DNA from 2 places in the Cupriavidus sp. SHE genome. Region 2 is predicted to be linked to the other one. Evidence: predicted binding sites of a transcription regulator. Region 2 holds the regulator's gene; the other holds the start of a gene.
The links. The regulator HrcA, encoded in region 2, represses chaperone genes, less so after heat shock. The targets are predictions, from matches to a motif close to TTAGCACTCNNNNNNNNNGAGTGCTAA.

Region 1 (8,022 bases), on a different contig from region 2:
GGTGATGGCGTCGACGCTGGGCCTGGACAAGAAGTACGGCATCAAGATCACGCCGAGCAAGGAGGCTTCGTGGGCTGGCGTGCGCGACAAGCTGGTCAATGGCGAGCTGGACGCCGCGCACGTGCTGTACGGCCTGATCTACGGCGTGCAGCTCGGCATCGGCGGGCCGAAGAAAGACATGGCCGTGCTAATGAACCTGAACCACAACGGCCAGGCCATCACGCTGTCCTCGAAACTGGCGGAAAAAGGCGTCAAGGATGGCGCAAGCCTGAAGGCGCTGATGTCCAGGGAAAAGCGCGATTACGTGTTCGCGCAGACCTTCCCGACCGGCACCCATGCGATGTGGCTCTACTACTGGCTGGCCGCCAACGGCATCGATCCGATGCGCGATGCCAAGGCCATCACAGTGCCGCCGCCGCAGATGGTGGCCAACATGCGCGTGGGCAACATGGATGGCTTTTGCGTCGGTGAGCCTTGGGGCGCGCGCGCGATCGCCGACAAGATCGGCTTCACCGCCGAGACCACCCAGGCGATCTGGAAGGACCACCCGGAGAAGACGCTGGGCACCACGGCCGAGTTCGTGCAGAAGTACCCGAACACGGCGCGCGCGATGGTGGCCGCCGTGCTGGATGCATCGAAGTTCATCGACGCTTCCGCATCCAACCGCCGCAAAACCGCCGAGACGATCGCCGCCAAGTCCTACGTGAACACGGATATGGACATCATCCTGGACCGGATGCTGGGCCGCTACACCAACGGCCTGGGCAAGACCTGGGACGACCCCGATTCGATGAAGTTCTACCAGGACGGCCTGGCGAACTATCCGTTCCTTTCTGACGGCATGTGGTTCCTGACCCAGCACAAGCGCTGGGGGCTGCTGAAAGAGCATCCGGACTATCTGGCCGTGGCCAAGCAGGTAAATCGGATCGACGTCTACAAGCAGGCCGCTGCCGCCGCGCAGGTGCCGTTACCGAAGAGCGACTTCCGCACCGCCAGGCTGATCGACGGCGTGACGTGGGATGCGACGAAGGACCCGAAGGCCTACGCCGACGGATTCAAGATCAAGGCCTGACGCGCCGCACGGACCGGCCCGGTCGGTCCTGCCCCATCCAGCCCCATCCACACGAACAGGAGCTTGCCGTGAATGCTCTCGCCCAGTCATCGCCGGAAGGCGCCACGCCCATGAATCCGGAGGCCGTCGATCCGGACGCCAAGGAACAGTCGCGCCGCCGCGCGCAGGAGATCGCCGCACTGGAGCAACGCGCCGCGCGCCGCGACGCGTTTGCCGCGTTCGTACTCAAGTGCGTGCCGCCACTGATCGGCTTCGCGTTGTTCGTGCTGGTGTGGCACGGCATCGCCACGCTGATCCCGTCGATCCCGACACCTGGCGCCACCTGGAACGCCGCAGTGCCGCTATTCGCCGATCCGTTTTATCGCAACGGGCCGAACGACCAGGGCATCGGCTGGAACGTGCTGGCGTCACTGGCGCGCGTGGCGGCGGGCTTTGGCCTGGCCGCGGTCGTGGGCATTCCGGCCGGCTTCCTGCTGGGGCGCTTCGCGTTCCTGAACGCGATGGCGTCGCCCGTCATCAGCCTGCTGCGTCCGGTGTCCCCGCTGGCCTGGCTGCCGATTGGCCTGCTGCTGTTCAAGGCCGCCAACCCCGCCGCGATCTGGGCAATCTTCATCTGCTCGATCTGGCCCATGGTCATCAATACTGCTGTGGGCGTGACCCGCGTGCCGCAGGACTACCTGAACGTGGCACGCGTGCTCGACCTGTCGGAGTGGAAGATCTTCCGGCACGTGCTGTTTCCGGCCGTGCTGCCGTACATGCTGACCGGCGTGCGGCTGTCGATCGGCACGGCGTGGCTCGTGATCGTCGCCGCGGAAATGCTCACGGGCGGCACCGGCATCGGCTTCTGGCTCTGGGACGAGTGGAACAACCTCAAGGTCGAGCACATCGTGATCGCGATCTTCATCATCGGCGTGGTGGGCCTGGTGCTCGAGCACCTGCTGCTGGCCCTCGCCCGCCGCTTCAGCTACGGCAACACCTGATCCGGAGACGACCATCATGGAAAAGTTCGTCAGCATCGAAAACGTCGGGCAGACCTTCAAGACGCGCAAGGGGCCGTTCGTGGCGCTGCGCGATATCGACCTGTCGATCGCGGAAGGCGAGTTCGTGACACTGATCGGGCATTCGGGCTGCGGCAAGTCAACGCTGCTGAACCTGATCGCAGGACTGACCGCGCCGACGGCCGGCGCTCTGATCTGCGCGGGACGCGAGATCGCCGGCCCCGGCCCGGAGCGGGCCGTGGTGTTCCAGAACCACTCGCTGCTGCCCTGGATGACGTGCTTCGAGAACGTCCATCTGGGCGTAGAGCGTGTGTTCGGCCGAAGCGAGACGCCGGCGCAACTCAAGGCGCGCACGCACGACACGCTGGCCCTGGTGGGCCTGACCCACGCGGAAAGCAAATATCCGCACGAGATCTCGGGGGGCATGAAGCAGCGAGTGGGCATCGCCCGGGCGCTGGCGATGCAGCCGAAGGTGCTGCTGATGGACGAGCCATTCGGCGCGCTCGACGCGCTGACGCGTGCCCATCTGCAGGACGCGTTGCTGAAGATCGTTGCGCGCACCAGGAGCACCGTGGTCATGGTCACGCACGACGTGGACGAGGCCGTGCTGCTGGCGGATCGCATCGTCATGATGACCAACGGGCCCGCGGCGACCATCGGCGAGATCCTGCGTGTCGATATCCCGCGCCCGCGTGACCGCGTGACGCTGGCCGACGACAAGACATTCCACGCGTGCCGCACTGCCGTGCTCGACTTCCTGTATCGCAAGCAGCGCAATCCGGCGCTGGAGGAAGCCGCCTGACGCGTGCCCGGCGCGTGCCCGGCGCGGGGATCATGATTGACTCACGGCATTGGGATAAGCGGCGAGCCTCCGCTATCATGAACCCCAACCCCACGATCCCCGCAGCATCATGACCTCTGCATCCCGCGCGCCATTCCCGGCGGCCAAGTACATCAAGGAAATCGGACGAGGCGTCAATGGCGCGCGCGCGCTGCCGCGTGAAGACGCCCAGGCGCTGTTCGATGCCATGCTCGCCGGTCGTGTGTCCGATCTAGAGCTTGGCGCCGTGTTGCTGGCCTATCGCATCAAGGGCGAAGCACCGCACGAATTGGCCGGCATGCTGGATGCCGCGCACGATCACTGCGCGCCACTGGCCGCACCGGCCGACAAACCCGTGGTGGTGATTCCGAGCTACAACGGCGCACGCAAGCAACCGAACCTGGTGCCGCTGCTGGCGATGCTGCTGGCGCGCGATGGCGTGCCGACGCTGGTCCACGGCATTCGCGAGTTTCCGGGCCGCGTCACCAGCATGGCGCTGTTCGAGGCACTGGGCCTGCCGCTATGCGCCACCGCGCAGTCCGCGGAGGCGCAGCTTGGCGCGGCATCGAATCCGCTGGCCGCGCTGCCGATCGACGTGCTGTCGCCCGCGCTGTCGCAACTGCTCGACAAACGCGCGATCATCGGCCTGCGCAATTCGGCGCATACGGTCGTCAAGATGCTGCAACCGGTGGGCGGACACTCCCCTGCCGAGGCATTGCGGCTCTACAGCTACACCCACCCCGAGTATCGGGAAACGCTGACCGAGTATTTCTCGCACGAACCCGCCAACGTGATGCTGGCCCGGGGTACCGAGGGGGAAGTCGTGGCCGACGCGCGCCGCAGCAGCCGTATCGACTGGCTGCACGACGGCCATCAGCGCACGATGGTCGATCCGGTCGGCGGTTCGGTCGCAGATGTGCCCGAACTGCCGCAGGGCACGGACATCGCCGAGACGGCCGCGTGGATTCGCAAGGTGCTGGATGGCGCGGAACCGGTGCCCGCGCCCGTTGCCACCCAGGTGGCGGCGATCAAGGAGTGCCTGACGCAGGCCACGCGGGTGACCTGGGCCAGCCCGCTGTAACACCTCCCGCTACAGGATGCAGGAGGGCCCGCCAGCGCGATCAGGGCCGGCGCGGCGGCAGCGGAATGCGCTCCGTCTCGCCCGGGACGTGCGGAAACTGGTCGTCCTGCCAGCGCTGGGCGGCCTCTTCGATCGCTTCCTTGCTGCTCGCCACGAAATTCCAGTAGATGAAACGCCGTCCGTCCGTGGGATCGCCACCAAGCAGCATCACGCGCGAGGGCATCGTCGCCTTGATCGTCACGGGCTCGCCAGGTACCAGCACCACCAGATGCTCGGCCGGCAGCGTCTCGCCATCGACCTCCAGGTTGCCGTCGACCGGATAAATGCCACGCTGGACGTGTTCGGCGGGGATCACAAGGCTTGCGCCAGCATCCATCTCGATCGCCACATAGAGCGTGCGGCTGTAGACCTTGACCGGCGACTCGGCGCCGAAGGCATCGCCCGCGATAACGGTCATCCGCACGCCGGGCAGTTCGATCTTGGGCAGCGTAGCGCCCGGATGGTGGTGGAACGAAGGCGGATCATTCTCATGCGCCTTAGGCAAGGCTACCCAGGTCTGGATGCCGTGCAGGTGCGGTCCGGCCGAGCGCGCGCCGTCCGGCGAGCGCTCCGAGTGCGTGATGCCACGCCCGGCAGTCATCCAGTTCACGTCGCCAGGTCGAATCACCTGCTCGCTGCCCAGGCTGTCGCGATGCATGATCTCGCCTTCGAACAGATACGTGACTGTCGCCAGTCCAATATGAGGATGCGGACGCACATCCATGCCCGCGCCGGGCTCCATCTCCACCGGCCCCATGTGATCAAAGAAGATGAATGGCCCGACCGTTTGCGTCGTAGCGGCGGGCAGCAATCGGCGGACGGTGAACTCGCCGATGTCTCGCACATGAGGCTTCAGCAAGTGTTCGATAGCAGACATGTGGGGCTCCTGGGGGATGCGTCTGAAAAACGACTTCAGTGTAGCGAATCCTGCAATACACCATCCCGAAATCGCTGCGAAACCGAATCGGGGCTGCCCCCTCTAATAACAGTGCGCCGAGAGCGCTGCCCGCCAGGCCTTGTCAGGCTTGGGCTGGGCCACTATAAGGCGACATCAGGCTATCCATAAGATTTTTCCGATTGCCTGGAACTATCAACCCTATAGACCTTCTAACTTAGCACTCGTCCGGTTCGAGTGCTAATATGCGTTGCAATGCGGTGTCCCTTCGGGACACACCGGCAACCCACCGCCGGATGCGAAAGGAGTCATAGTGAACGCAGTCCTGTCTGCCGATCAAACCCAAGTTACCCGCCGTCTGCCCACGGCGCCCCAGAATGCCGCCGCGAATGCCTTCGCACTGACCTTCCCCGGCACACTGGGCAATCTGGACAGCTACATTCAGGCTGTCCACCGCATCCCGATGCTCACCCCCGAGGAAGAGCTCAGCCTGGCTCGCGACCTGCGCGACAACGACTCAGTCGATGCCGCCCGCCGCATGGTGATGTCGCACCTGCGTCTGGTGGTCTCCATTGCCCGGCAGTACCTGGGATACGGCTTGCCTCACGCCGACCTGATCCAGGAAGGCAACATCGGGCTGATGAAGGCCGTCAAGCGCTTCGACCCCGAACAGGGCGTGCGCCTTGTGTCGTACGCGATGCACTGGATCAAGGCCGAGATCCACGAATACGTGTTGAAGAACTGGCGCATGGTCAAGGTGGCCACCACCAAGGCCCAGCGCAAGCTGTTCTTCAACCTGCGCAGCCACAAGCAGGGCTCGCATACCTTCACGCCCGAGCAGATCGAAGCCGTTGCGCGCGAGCTCAACGTCAAGCCCGAGGAAGTGATGGAGATGGAAACCCGCATGTCGGGCGGCGATATGGCGCTGGAAGGCCAGATCGAGGATGGCGAGGAAGAATTCGCGCCGATCGCCTACCTTGCGGATAACCACAACGAGCCGACGCAGGTGCTGGAAGCCAAGCGCCACGACCGTCTGCAGGTCGAAGGCCTGGAAGAGGCGCTGACGAAGCTGGACCCGCGCAGCCGCCGCATCATCGAGGCGCGCTGGCTCGACGTCAACGACGATGGCTCGGGCGGCGCCACGCTGCACGAACTGGCCGACGAGTTCGGTGTATCCGCCGAGCGGATTCGCCAGATCGAATCGGCGGCAATGAAGAAGATGAAGGGCGCGCTGGCGGCATTCGCCTGAGGCCACGCACCCCGCAATGAGAAAGGCCGGTCATTCGACCGGCCTTTTCTTATTTACGACATCAACTGCTTGAGGTCATGCGCGATCGGCTCCGGCCCCTGGCCGTGGCGGATGAACAGCCGCAACTGGCCGTTCTGGTCAAACACGTAGCTGCCGGCCGAGTGGTCCATCGTGTAGTTGTCCGGCGACGAACCCGGCACCTTGGCGTAGTAGACCTTGAAGTCCTTGGTCACCTTCTTGAGCGCGGCCTCGTCGGCCGGGCGCAGGCCCAGGAAGCGCGAGTCGAAGGCCGGCACATACTGGGCCATCAGCGCCGCCGTATCGCGTTCCGGATCGACGGTGACGAACAACACCTGCACCTTGTCCGCATCCGGCCCCATCTGCTCCATCACCTGCTTGAGCTCCACCATCGTGGTCGGGCACACGTCCGGGCAATGGGTGTAGCCGAAGAACATCAGCACCACCTTGCCCTTGAAATCGGCCAGCGTGCGGGTCTTGCCGGTGGGGTCCAGCAGCGCGAAGTCCTTGCCGAATTCGGTGGCGCCCGAGATATCGACGTTGCGGAAAGACGGCTTTGGCTGCCCGCAGGCGGCCAGCAGGGCCGTGCAGAGCGCGAGCAGGCAAAAGCGGCGGAATGCGGCCCAGAGGCCTTGGGAAGAGGTCGACATGCGCAAGAATTGGGAGGAGTTGCCCGAAAGTATCGCCGATTGGGCCGGCGATGACTTCCGGGCGCGGCAAGATGCCGCAGGCGGTCAGACCTGCGGCACGAACTTGAAGTAGTGATCCACAAGCAACGCCGCAAACAGCAGCGACAGGTACAGGATCGAATAACGGAAGGTGCGCTGGGCGAGACCGTCCGAGTAGTTGCGGTACAGCTTCCAGGCATAGCCCAGGAACACCAGGCCCAGCCCCAGCGCCGCCACCAGGTAGATGTAGCCGCTCATGCCGTACACGAACGGCAGCAGCGTGGCCGCGATCATGATCAGCGTGTACAGCAGGATATGCAGTAGCGTGTAGCGCTCGCCGTGGGTGATCGGCAGCATCGGCAGGCCGGACTTGGCGTAGTCGGCGCGGCGGTACAGGGCCAGCGCCCAGAAGTGCGGCGGCGTCCAGGTGAAGATGATCAGCACCAGGAACCAGGCCTCCGCAGGCACCGTGCCCGATACCGCGGACCATCCCAGCGCCGGGGGCATGGCGCCCGACAGGCCACCGATCACGATGTTCTGCGGCGTCGCCGGCTTCAGAAGGATCGTATAGACCACGGCATAGCCAAGGAACGTGGCGAAGGTGAGCCACATTGTCAGGTCGTTGGCGAAGACGTGCAGCAGCCACATGCCAGCACCGCCCAGCACGGCCGAGAAGATCAGCGTCTGGGTGGTAGTGATCTCGCCTGTGGCCGACGGGCGCCACGCGGTGCGGCGCATCAGCGCGTCGATCTTCTGTTCCACCAGGCAGTTGATGGCGAAAGCCGCGCCGGCCAGCAGCCAGATACCGGCCGCGCCACCGATCAGCACCGACCACGGCACCATGCCCGGCGTGGCCAGGAACATGCCGATGATGGCGCAGAACACGGCGAGTTGGGTCACCCGCGGCTTGGTCAGCGCGGCGTATTGGCGGGCCAGATGGCGTAATCGGCCCACGGAGGATTGGGAGTGGGTAGCAGTTACGACGGGGGGCATCTTGTCCTTCATGTGGCGCGCGCGGCAATCGAGGGTTGCGAGGCGGCGCCGGCGGAGCGAGTGGCGAGGCCGATATTGTAGTTGAGACGGAGCAACAACATCAGCAGCAGGGCTGCTCCGCCGTTATGGGCCACCGCCGCGACCAGCGGCCAGTCGAAAACGATGTTCGACATGCCGGTGCACAACTGC
Region 2 (8,022 bases):
AGCCGTCAGGGCAGGTGACGCCGGATGGGACGTAGTCACCGGGGTCCGTGGCGTCGCTGCTGCGCGTCGCGCCGTTCGACGTGACGAAGTTGTAGCCGGCTATTATCCGGCTGGCCAGATCTGGGTGTGGCAGATACCCGGTGTCGACCACCGCGATCACGACGCTGCTACTGCCGCGCGTGCGGTCCCACGCCTTCGGCAGGTTGACGCCGCCAACTACCTGCGATGGCGGGCCAAGATACGTCTGGTTGGTGGCGAATTCGGGGTCGTTCGGAATCGTGTCATGCAACCGCAGCCAGCGATCCGGCACGGCGTCGGCGATGCGCGGATCGTTGCGCAGCCGCTTTGCGACGATCTCGGGATCGTCGCCACGACTGTCTTTCACAGTCAGCAACTGCATGGCGCCGGACATCGGACGCTTGACCGACAGGCCTAGCCCCGTGCTGGAAGCCACCTGGCGCATCCGGGTGGTGTCCGCAGGGGTGTCGACGGTCTGGCTGCCGTCGCGCCAGCGCACGATGTAGTTGCCGGTGTAGACCGGGGCGGGGCGCGCTGCCGTGCCGGTATCGGCATGGGCGGCAGGAGCGTGGGCAAGGGCCGCGCCGATGACCAACAGCGCGGCTGGCGCGGCGGACGTGAGCCGGGACTTCAGCAACCTGTACGGCATCATCGCTCCTTAAGGGGCTTTGTCGGCTAGAGCTTGGCGAGGCAACCGGCGATGCGAACTGCTGAGGTACTCGGCTCTCAGATTAGGCGATGCTGAACCTTATTGCTGGGGCATGTCGCGGCCAACCGGCATGGACCGGTGCGGCTTCAACATGCGGTCGGGTGTTGCCGATTCCACGCGCGGCGCGGCCTGCAGCGTGGCGACGGCCTGGTCGGCGGTGATGTCGGGGGATTTCGTGATCGCGGTGACCAGCCAGACCCCTCCCGACATTGGGCGCTTGACCACATAGCGCACCGGCCCCTCGACCGCTGCCAGCAGCTTGCCGGCGTCTTCCGAGGTTGTCACATCCGGCGGCGTGAACTTGACGAGGATGTCCCCGATCGCGCGGTCGTCCGTAATGCTGCCGCGCGGCGGCGCGAATGACTTCGATTCCGAGGCGCAGCCCGACACTGCCGTCACAGCCAGCGCGGCAAAGGTGGCCGCGACGACGCGGCGGTGGAGCGATGGCGACTTGCCATGGGGCATCGGTTTGAAACTCCTGTGTGGTTCGGCGTGCCGGAATCAGCCGGCGGCGCGGCGCGGGCGCTTGCCACTGGCTTCGCGCGGCGAGTTGGCCGCTTGTGCAGCCTTGGTGCCTTGCGCCAGCATTTCCTCGGCATGTTGCATGGTCGTGGCAGTGACCGTGGTACCACCAAGCATACGCGCGGTTTCCTGGACGCGACCATCTGTATCGAGTGTCCGGATGCGCGACCGCGTCACCGGTCCGCCATTGTCGCCTCCGGCCTTTTTGTCGTCCTTGCTGGTTTCCTTGCTGACCAGCAGGTGGGTCCCGGCCTGCGCCGCCACCTGTGGCAGGTGCGTGACGCAGAGTACCTGTCGCGAACGTCCGAGCTCCTGCAGGCGGCGTCCGACCACCTCGGCTACCGCGCCGCCGATACCGGTATCCACTTCGTCGAAGATCAGCGTTGGCGTGGGCGCCGCCTCGCTCGTGATGACCGAAATTGCCAGGCTGATCCGCGCCAGTTCGCCACCCGATGCCACGCGGGCGAGCGGCCTGGGGCTCACGCCGGCGTGGCCCGCCACCAGGAACTCGATCTGCTCGAGCCCGTGGCTCTGGCCTTCCTCGAGCGGATGCAATGCCACGGCGAACGTGCCGCCGGCCATCGACAGGCCCTGCATCGCATTGGTAACCGCGGTGGACAAGGCTTCGGCTGCCACCTTGCGCGTTCCTGACAGATGCTGGGCGAGGGTCAGGTAGGCAGCGCGCGACGCGGCTTCACGCGCCAGCACCTTGTTGATGTCCTGGGCGGCCTGGAGGTCGTCAAGTTGCTGGCGGCGGGCCAGCAACTCGTCGGATAGCTGTTCCGGCGGCAGACGATACTTGCGGGCGGTGGCGTGCAGCGCCTGCATGCGCTCTTCCACGGTCTGCAGCCGTTCCGGATCGAGTTCGAGCCGGTCGACATAGCGGTTCAGGGAGTGCGCGGCTTCCTCGACCTGCACCAGCGCCGGCTCGAGCGCGGCCAGCACGTCGCGCAGGCCCGGGTCGACATCGGCCAGTTGCTGGAGCCGGTGCACCACGCCGTTGAGCACGGAGGTCACTGCGCCGTCCGATTCGGATAGCGCGTCGAGCGCGGCGCGGCTGCCGTCGATCAGGCCCGCCGCGTGCGACAGGCGGTTGTATTCGCCCTGGATCTCTTCCCATTCGCCCGGCTGCGGCGCGAGCTTGTCCAGCTCGCCAACCTGCCATTCGAGCCGCTCCCGCTCGAGTTGCATCTCGCGCGACTGGTGCTCCACCGCCTCGCGCTGCTTGACGCAGGCGCGCCACACACGCCAGGCCTCGGCCACGGCGGCGGATTGTTCGGTCAGACCTGCGTGGGCGTCGAACAACTGGCGTTGGGCATCCGGGCGCAGGAGCAACTGGTGCGCGTGCTGGCCGTGGATATCGACGAGCTGGTCGCCCACCTCGCGCAACTGCGCCAGCGTTGCCGCGGCGCCATTGATGAAGGCCTTGCTGCGGCCGCTGGCGTCGACAGTCCGGCGCAGCAGCACGGTGCCGCCATCGTCGTCTTCCATGTCGCTCGACAGTTCGCGCTCGGCCAGCCACGCATCCAGCGCTGGGTGGGTGTGGAAGGTGGCACTGATGCTGGCACGTGCCGCGCCTTCGCGGACCACGCCTGCGTCGGCCCGTTCACCCAACACCAGGGCGAGCGCGTCGATGAGGATCGACTTGCCCGCGCCGGTTTCACCCGTGAAGACGGTAAAGCCGGCGGAGAAGTCGAGGTCGAGCGTGTCGACGATGACGAAGTCGCGGATCGAGAGGCTGCGCAGCATCGTGGGCGGTGAGCGGTGGCGGGTAAGGGCGGTAAGGGTGGTAAGGGCGGGTAACGAGGATCAGGACGGAACGTTAAGGCGTCTGCGGATCAGAGCCGGTTGTCTTCAGTCGGATACTCGTGCCAGTGCAGCTTCTTGCGCAGCGTGGCGTAGTAGTTATACCCCACCGGGTGCAGCAGGTTGATGGTCTTGGCCGAACGGCGTACCACGATGCGGTCGCCGGGCAGCAGCGAGGCCAGCGCCTGCATGTCGAAGTTGACGCTGACATCGCGCGCGCTGGCCACTTCGATCGTGACTTCGGCGTCGTACGGCAGCACGATGGGCCGGTTCGACAGCGCGTGCGGCGCGATCGGCACCAGCACCAGGCCGGACAGCGTTGGGTGCAGGATCGGGCCCCCCGCGGCCAGCGCGTAGGCGGTGGAGCCGGTGGGCGTGGAGACGATCAGGCCGTCCGAGCGCTGGTTGTACATGAAATAGCCGTCGACCGAGACCGCCAGTTCGACCATGCCGGAGATCCCCGAGCGGTTCACCACCACATCGTTGAACGCCAGCGCGGAGAAAATCACCGAGTCGTCGCGGATCACGCGCGACTCCAGCAGCATCCGGGTTTCGGCCTCGTACCGGCCAGACAGCATCTCGGGCAGTGCCGTGGAGATGGCATCGAGCGGGATGTCGGTCATAAAGCCCAGCCGGCCGTGGTTGACGCCGATCACTGGCACATCGTGCCCGGCTAGCTGGCGGGCCAGCCCGAGCAGCGTCCCGTCGCCGCCCAGCACCACCGCCACATCAGCTTCGCGGCCGATCTCGTCGGGGGTCAGCACCGGGTAACCTGTCAGCCCGGTAGCCATTGCGGTTTCGCGTTCGAACACCACATCCTGTCCGTTGCGGGAGATGCAAGATGCGAGCTCTTCCAGCGGACCTTCGATGCCAGCGGTCGAATGTCGGCCCACCAGGGCTACAGTCTTGAACGGGGGGCGCGCGGCGCCGGTCTTGTGGGGGGCAGACATGCCGGGATTAGACCATACCGGCATGATCGTTGTCAGCACTGGGCCGCCACCGCTCCAGGTGACGCCTGAACCGCCAAAGTTTGATTAAAATCGGGGCATCATGGACGAACGTTCAAAAAAGCTTCTCAAGACCCTGATCGAGCGATACATCGTCGAGGGGCAGCCCGTGGGCTCGCGCACCTTGTCGAAGTTCTCGGGGCTTGATCTCTCGCCGGCCACCATCCGCAACGTGATGTCGGACCTCGAGGAGATGGGTTTTATCGCCAGCCCACATACCTCGGCCGGCCGAATCCCCACGCCGCGCGGGTACCGGCTGTTTGTCGACACGATGCTGACGGCGCGCCCGCTGGAGCGCGCGCCGGAGTTCAGTGCCGAGTTGGCGGAGCTGACCGGCCAGATCCAGGGGCAACTGGGTGGCCAGCAGTTCGGGCCGCAGCGCATGATCACGGCGGCAGCGCATACGCTTTCGAATCTTTCTCATTTCGCTGGCGTGGTGATGACGCCACGGCGCGCGCAGTCATTCCGTCAGGTGGAATTCATGCGGTTGTCTGACAAGCGCATCCTGCTGATCATCGTCAGCCCGGAAGGGGATGTGCAGAACCGCATCATCCAGACTGACCTGGCGTACACGCCGGGCCAGCTTATCGAGGCGGCGAATTTCTTCAACTCTCACTATGCGGGCATGAGTTTCGACGCCGTGCGCGACCACCTGCGCGTGGAGTTGCAGGACCTGCGCCGCGACATGTCCGCGCTGATGCAGGCGGCGGTCGAGGCGGGCAGCAGCGCGATGGCCGAGGACAACGAGCAGGTGTTCATCTCTGGCGAGCGCAAGCTGCTGGAAGTGGAAGACCTGTCGTCGAGCATGGACAAGCTGCGTCGCCTGTTCGACGTGTTCGAGCACAAGACAAGCCTGCTGCAGCTGCTCGATGTGTCGAGTCACGCGCAAGGCGTGCAGATCTTCATCGGCGGCGAAAGCCAGCTTGTGCCGATCGAGGACATGGCCGTGATCACCGCGCCATACGGGGTGGATGGCCAGATCGTTGGCACCCTGGGCGTGATCGGCCCCACGCGGATGGCCTACGAACGGGTGATCCCGATCGTCGATATCACCGCGCGGCTCCTGTCCAGCGCGCTCAGCCAGAGCTGAGCCACGAACTATTGACACGGTGGACGTGTCTGTCCTGGGTCGGCCGCCTGCAACGGCTTGCGGCCGGCCCCTGATTCGCCAGCGCCCCCGGCAGTCCCAACGGAAACCCTATGACGTTTTCGCCTGAACCGGCACACCAGCACGGCCAGCCGCCGCGCACCGCGATCCTGCTGATCAACCTCGGCACCCCGGACGCGCCCACGCCTAAGGCGGTGGGGCGCTACCTGAAGGCGTTCCTGTCCGACCCGCGCGTGGTAGAGATCCCGCGCCTGGCCTGGCTGCCGATCCTGCACGGCCTGATCCTGCCGTTCCGCTCGCGGGCGTCGGCCATGAAGTACGAGTCGATCTGGCTGCGCGAGGCGCATATGACAGGGTCGCCGCTACTTGTGTATACAGAGCGCCAGGCGCATGCGCTGCAACTGTTGATGCAGCAGCAGGGTCACGACGTAACGGTGGCCTGTGCGATGCGCTATGGCAATCCGTCGATCGAATCGGTCATGGAAGCGCTGCGCCGGCAGGGTACCGAGCAGATCCTGTTGCTGCCGCTGTATCCGCAGTTCTCCGGCACGACCACGGCCACCGCCTTCGACGAGGCATTTCGTGTCCTGTCGACATGGCGCAACCAGCCCGAGTTACGGCTGGTCAAGCATTTCCACGATCACCCGGCGTATATCTCTGCGCTGCACAAGCAGGTGGGCGGCTATTGGGCCCAGCATGGCAAGCCGGACTTCGCGCGCGGTGACAAGCTGATCCTGTCGTTCCACGGCCTTCCGCGCCGGTTGCTGGACCTGGGTGATCCCTATCACTGCGAGTGTCTGAAGACCGGTCGTCTGCTCGGCGAGGCGCTGGGTTTGCAGCCTGGCCAGTATCAGGTGACGTTTCAGTCTCGTTTTGGCAAGGCGGAGTGGTTGCAGCCCTACACAGCGCCAACGCTGGCCGAACTGGGCAAGGTCGGGACGCAGCGCGTGGACGTGTTCTGTCCCGGCTTTCCCGCCGACTGCATCGAGACGCTCGAGGAGATCGCGATGGAGGGGCAGTCGGAATTCCGCGTGGCCGGCGGCCAGGATTTCCATTTCATCCCGTGCCTCAACGATGCCGAGGCGTGGATCGCCGGATTGGCGGATATTGCGTTGCAGCATTTGCAGGGGTGGCCGCTCAATGTTCCACATCCCCACGAACTGGAAGCAAGACGCTCCCGCGCGCAGGCGCGTGGCGCGGGAGCCTGAGGCCGTGATGGCAGTCACGGGCAGTAACGGACGGTAATCATGCAAGTCGATTTCGAACCCGATGCGCGGCTGCGCATCGACAAATGGCTCTGGTGCGCGCGCTTCTTCAAGACGCGCTCGCTGGCTGCCGAGGCGGTGGAGCGGGGCCGCGTGAGTGTCAACGGGCAGCCCTGCAAGAACTCGCGCGAGGTCAAGCCGGGCGACACCCTGATATTGGAGGCGCATCAGCAGCGCTGGGAGGTGGTGGTCAAGGGCGTGGCCGCGTCACGCGGGCCGGCGCCGGTCGCCCAGACGCTCTATGCGGAGACCGAGGAAAGCCAGGTCAGGCGTCAGACAGACGCGGAACGGCGGCGCTTCCAGCACGAGCCGGCCGAGCAGATGCACGGGCGACCGACCAAGCGCGACCGGCGCAGAATCGACGACTTCAAGGGGTGACGGTTGCGGCTAGCCGGGGCGGGGCGCTCCGGCTGGCCGTAATGTGGCGGGTTAGCGGACGTACTGGACGAGGTAATGCTTGAATACGGCCTTGCCGCTGCCATACTCGGTGTCGCGCGGGGCAACCGTGTCGGACAGGCAGATGAAGACCGTCATCGCCGAGAGCGCGGCAATCAGGCAAAGGGTAACGACTGGCAGCTTGTGCATGGCGAACCTTCCGAAGGATGCACCAAAATGATCCACCTCTCTGCTCCCGTTATTTTTGACATTTTTTATTAAGTGAATCTTAGTGTGTGCGATGCAGCAAAGCAATGACGGCTCGATTTCATCGGGCAAGGCTTTGTAACGACGTATTTCCGCGTCTCTGAACCTCCACACTTGAAAAATCGGGGACTGACACCAAGTGCAGCTAGACTTGCCGGTTTGACACCCGACTCACCCGATGGCCTGCCGCCAGAGCGGGCCGTGCTTTTGTTTTGATACGAATCGACATGGAAGAACAGAACCAGACGCCAACCCCCAATACGCAGGCAGCCGAGGACGCCGCCCGCACGCCGGAAGCCGGTGCCGATGAGGTGGTCCGCCTGACGCAACAGGTGGCCGAACTGGAAGCCAAGGCGAAGGAACACTTCGACATGTTCCTGCGCGCCACGGCGGAGGGCGAGAACATCCGCCGCCGTTCGCAGGACGAAGTGGCCAAGGCCCACAAGTTCGCCATCGAGAGCTTTGCCGATAACCTCGTGCCTGTGATGGACAGCCTGCAGGCCGCGCTGGCCGACGGTACCGGTGACCTCGGCAAGCTGCGCGAAGGTGTGGAACTGACCGCGCGCCAACTGGCCGCCGCGTTCGAACGTGGTCGCATTGTCGAAGTGAACCCAGTGGGCGAGAAGTTCGACCCGCATCGCCACCAAGCCATCTCGATGGTGCCGTCCGAGCAGGAACCGAACACCGTGGTCAACGTGCTGCAACGCGGCTACATGATTGCCGACCGCGTGCTGCGCCCGGCGCTGGTGACCGTCTCGGCGCCGCGCTGAGCGCGGGTCGTCCACATACGGCAGTACGAAACGCCCGGGCCATTGGCGCCGGGCGTTGTCGTTTCAGGAGCGATTGAAATGTCCGAAGAAAACCAGGCGCACCTCGATCACCGCGCGTTCGAGGCGCTCGACATGGCCGAAGTCGATGGCGAGAACATCGACGCGGCAATCGCCA

Region 1: the regulator HrcA is predicted to act here: its motif matches at 5,123-5,149, upstream of rpoH (RNA polymerase sigma factor RpoH).

Annotation. Positions count from the first base shown of each region.
Region 1 covers NZ_JWMB01000039.1:62,874-70,895, reverse strand. The annotation lists gene RN01_RS19590 (CmpA/NrtA family ABC transporter substrate-binding protein) at 1-1,072, shown strand, start outside; gene ntrB (nitrate ABC transporter permease) at 1,183-2,052, shown strand; gene RN01_RS19580 (ABC transporter ATP-binding protein) at 2,069-2,872, shown strand; gene ybiB (DNA-binding protein YbiB) at 2,982-3,971, shown strand; gene RN01_RS19570 (pirin family protein) at 4,012-4,887, opposite strand; gene rpoH (RNA polymerase sigma factor RpoH) at 5,219-6,154, shown strand; gene RN01_RS19560 (SCO family protein) at 6,208-6,822, opposite strand; gene cyoE (heme o synthase) at 6,907-7,833, opposite strand; gene RN01_RS19550 (heme A synthase) at 7,842-8,022, opposite strand, start outside.
Region 2 covers NZ_JWMB01000021.1:194,871-202,892, reverse strand. The annotation lists gene mprA (MprA protease, GlyGly-CTERM protein-sorting domain-containing form) at 1-667, opposite strand, end outside; gene RN01_RS11970 (hypothetical protein) at 767-1,192, opposite strand; gene recN (DNA repair protein RecN) at 1,229-2,998, opposite strand; gene RN01_RS11960 (NAD kinase) at 3,088-4,005, opposite strand; gene hrcA (heat-inducible transcriptional repressor HrcA) at 4,106-5,152, shown strand; gene hemH (ferrochelatase) at 5,263-6,378, shown strand; gene RN01_RS11945 (RNA-binding S4 domain-containing protein) at 6,418-6,813, shown strand; gene RN01_RS32975 (hypothetical protein) at 6,865-7,020, opposite strand; gene grpE (nucleotide exchange factor GrpE) at 7,305-7,847, shown strand; gene RN01_RS11930 (co-chaperone YbbN) at 7,926-8,022, shown strand, end outside.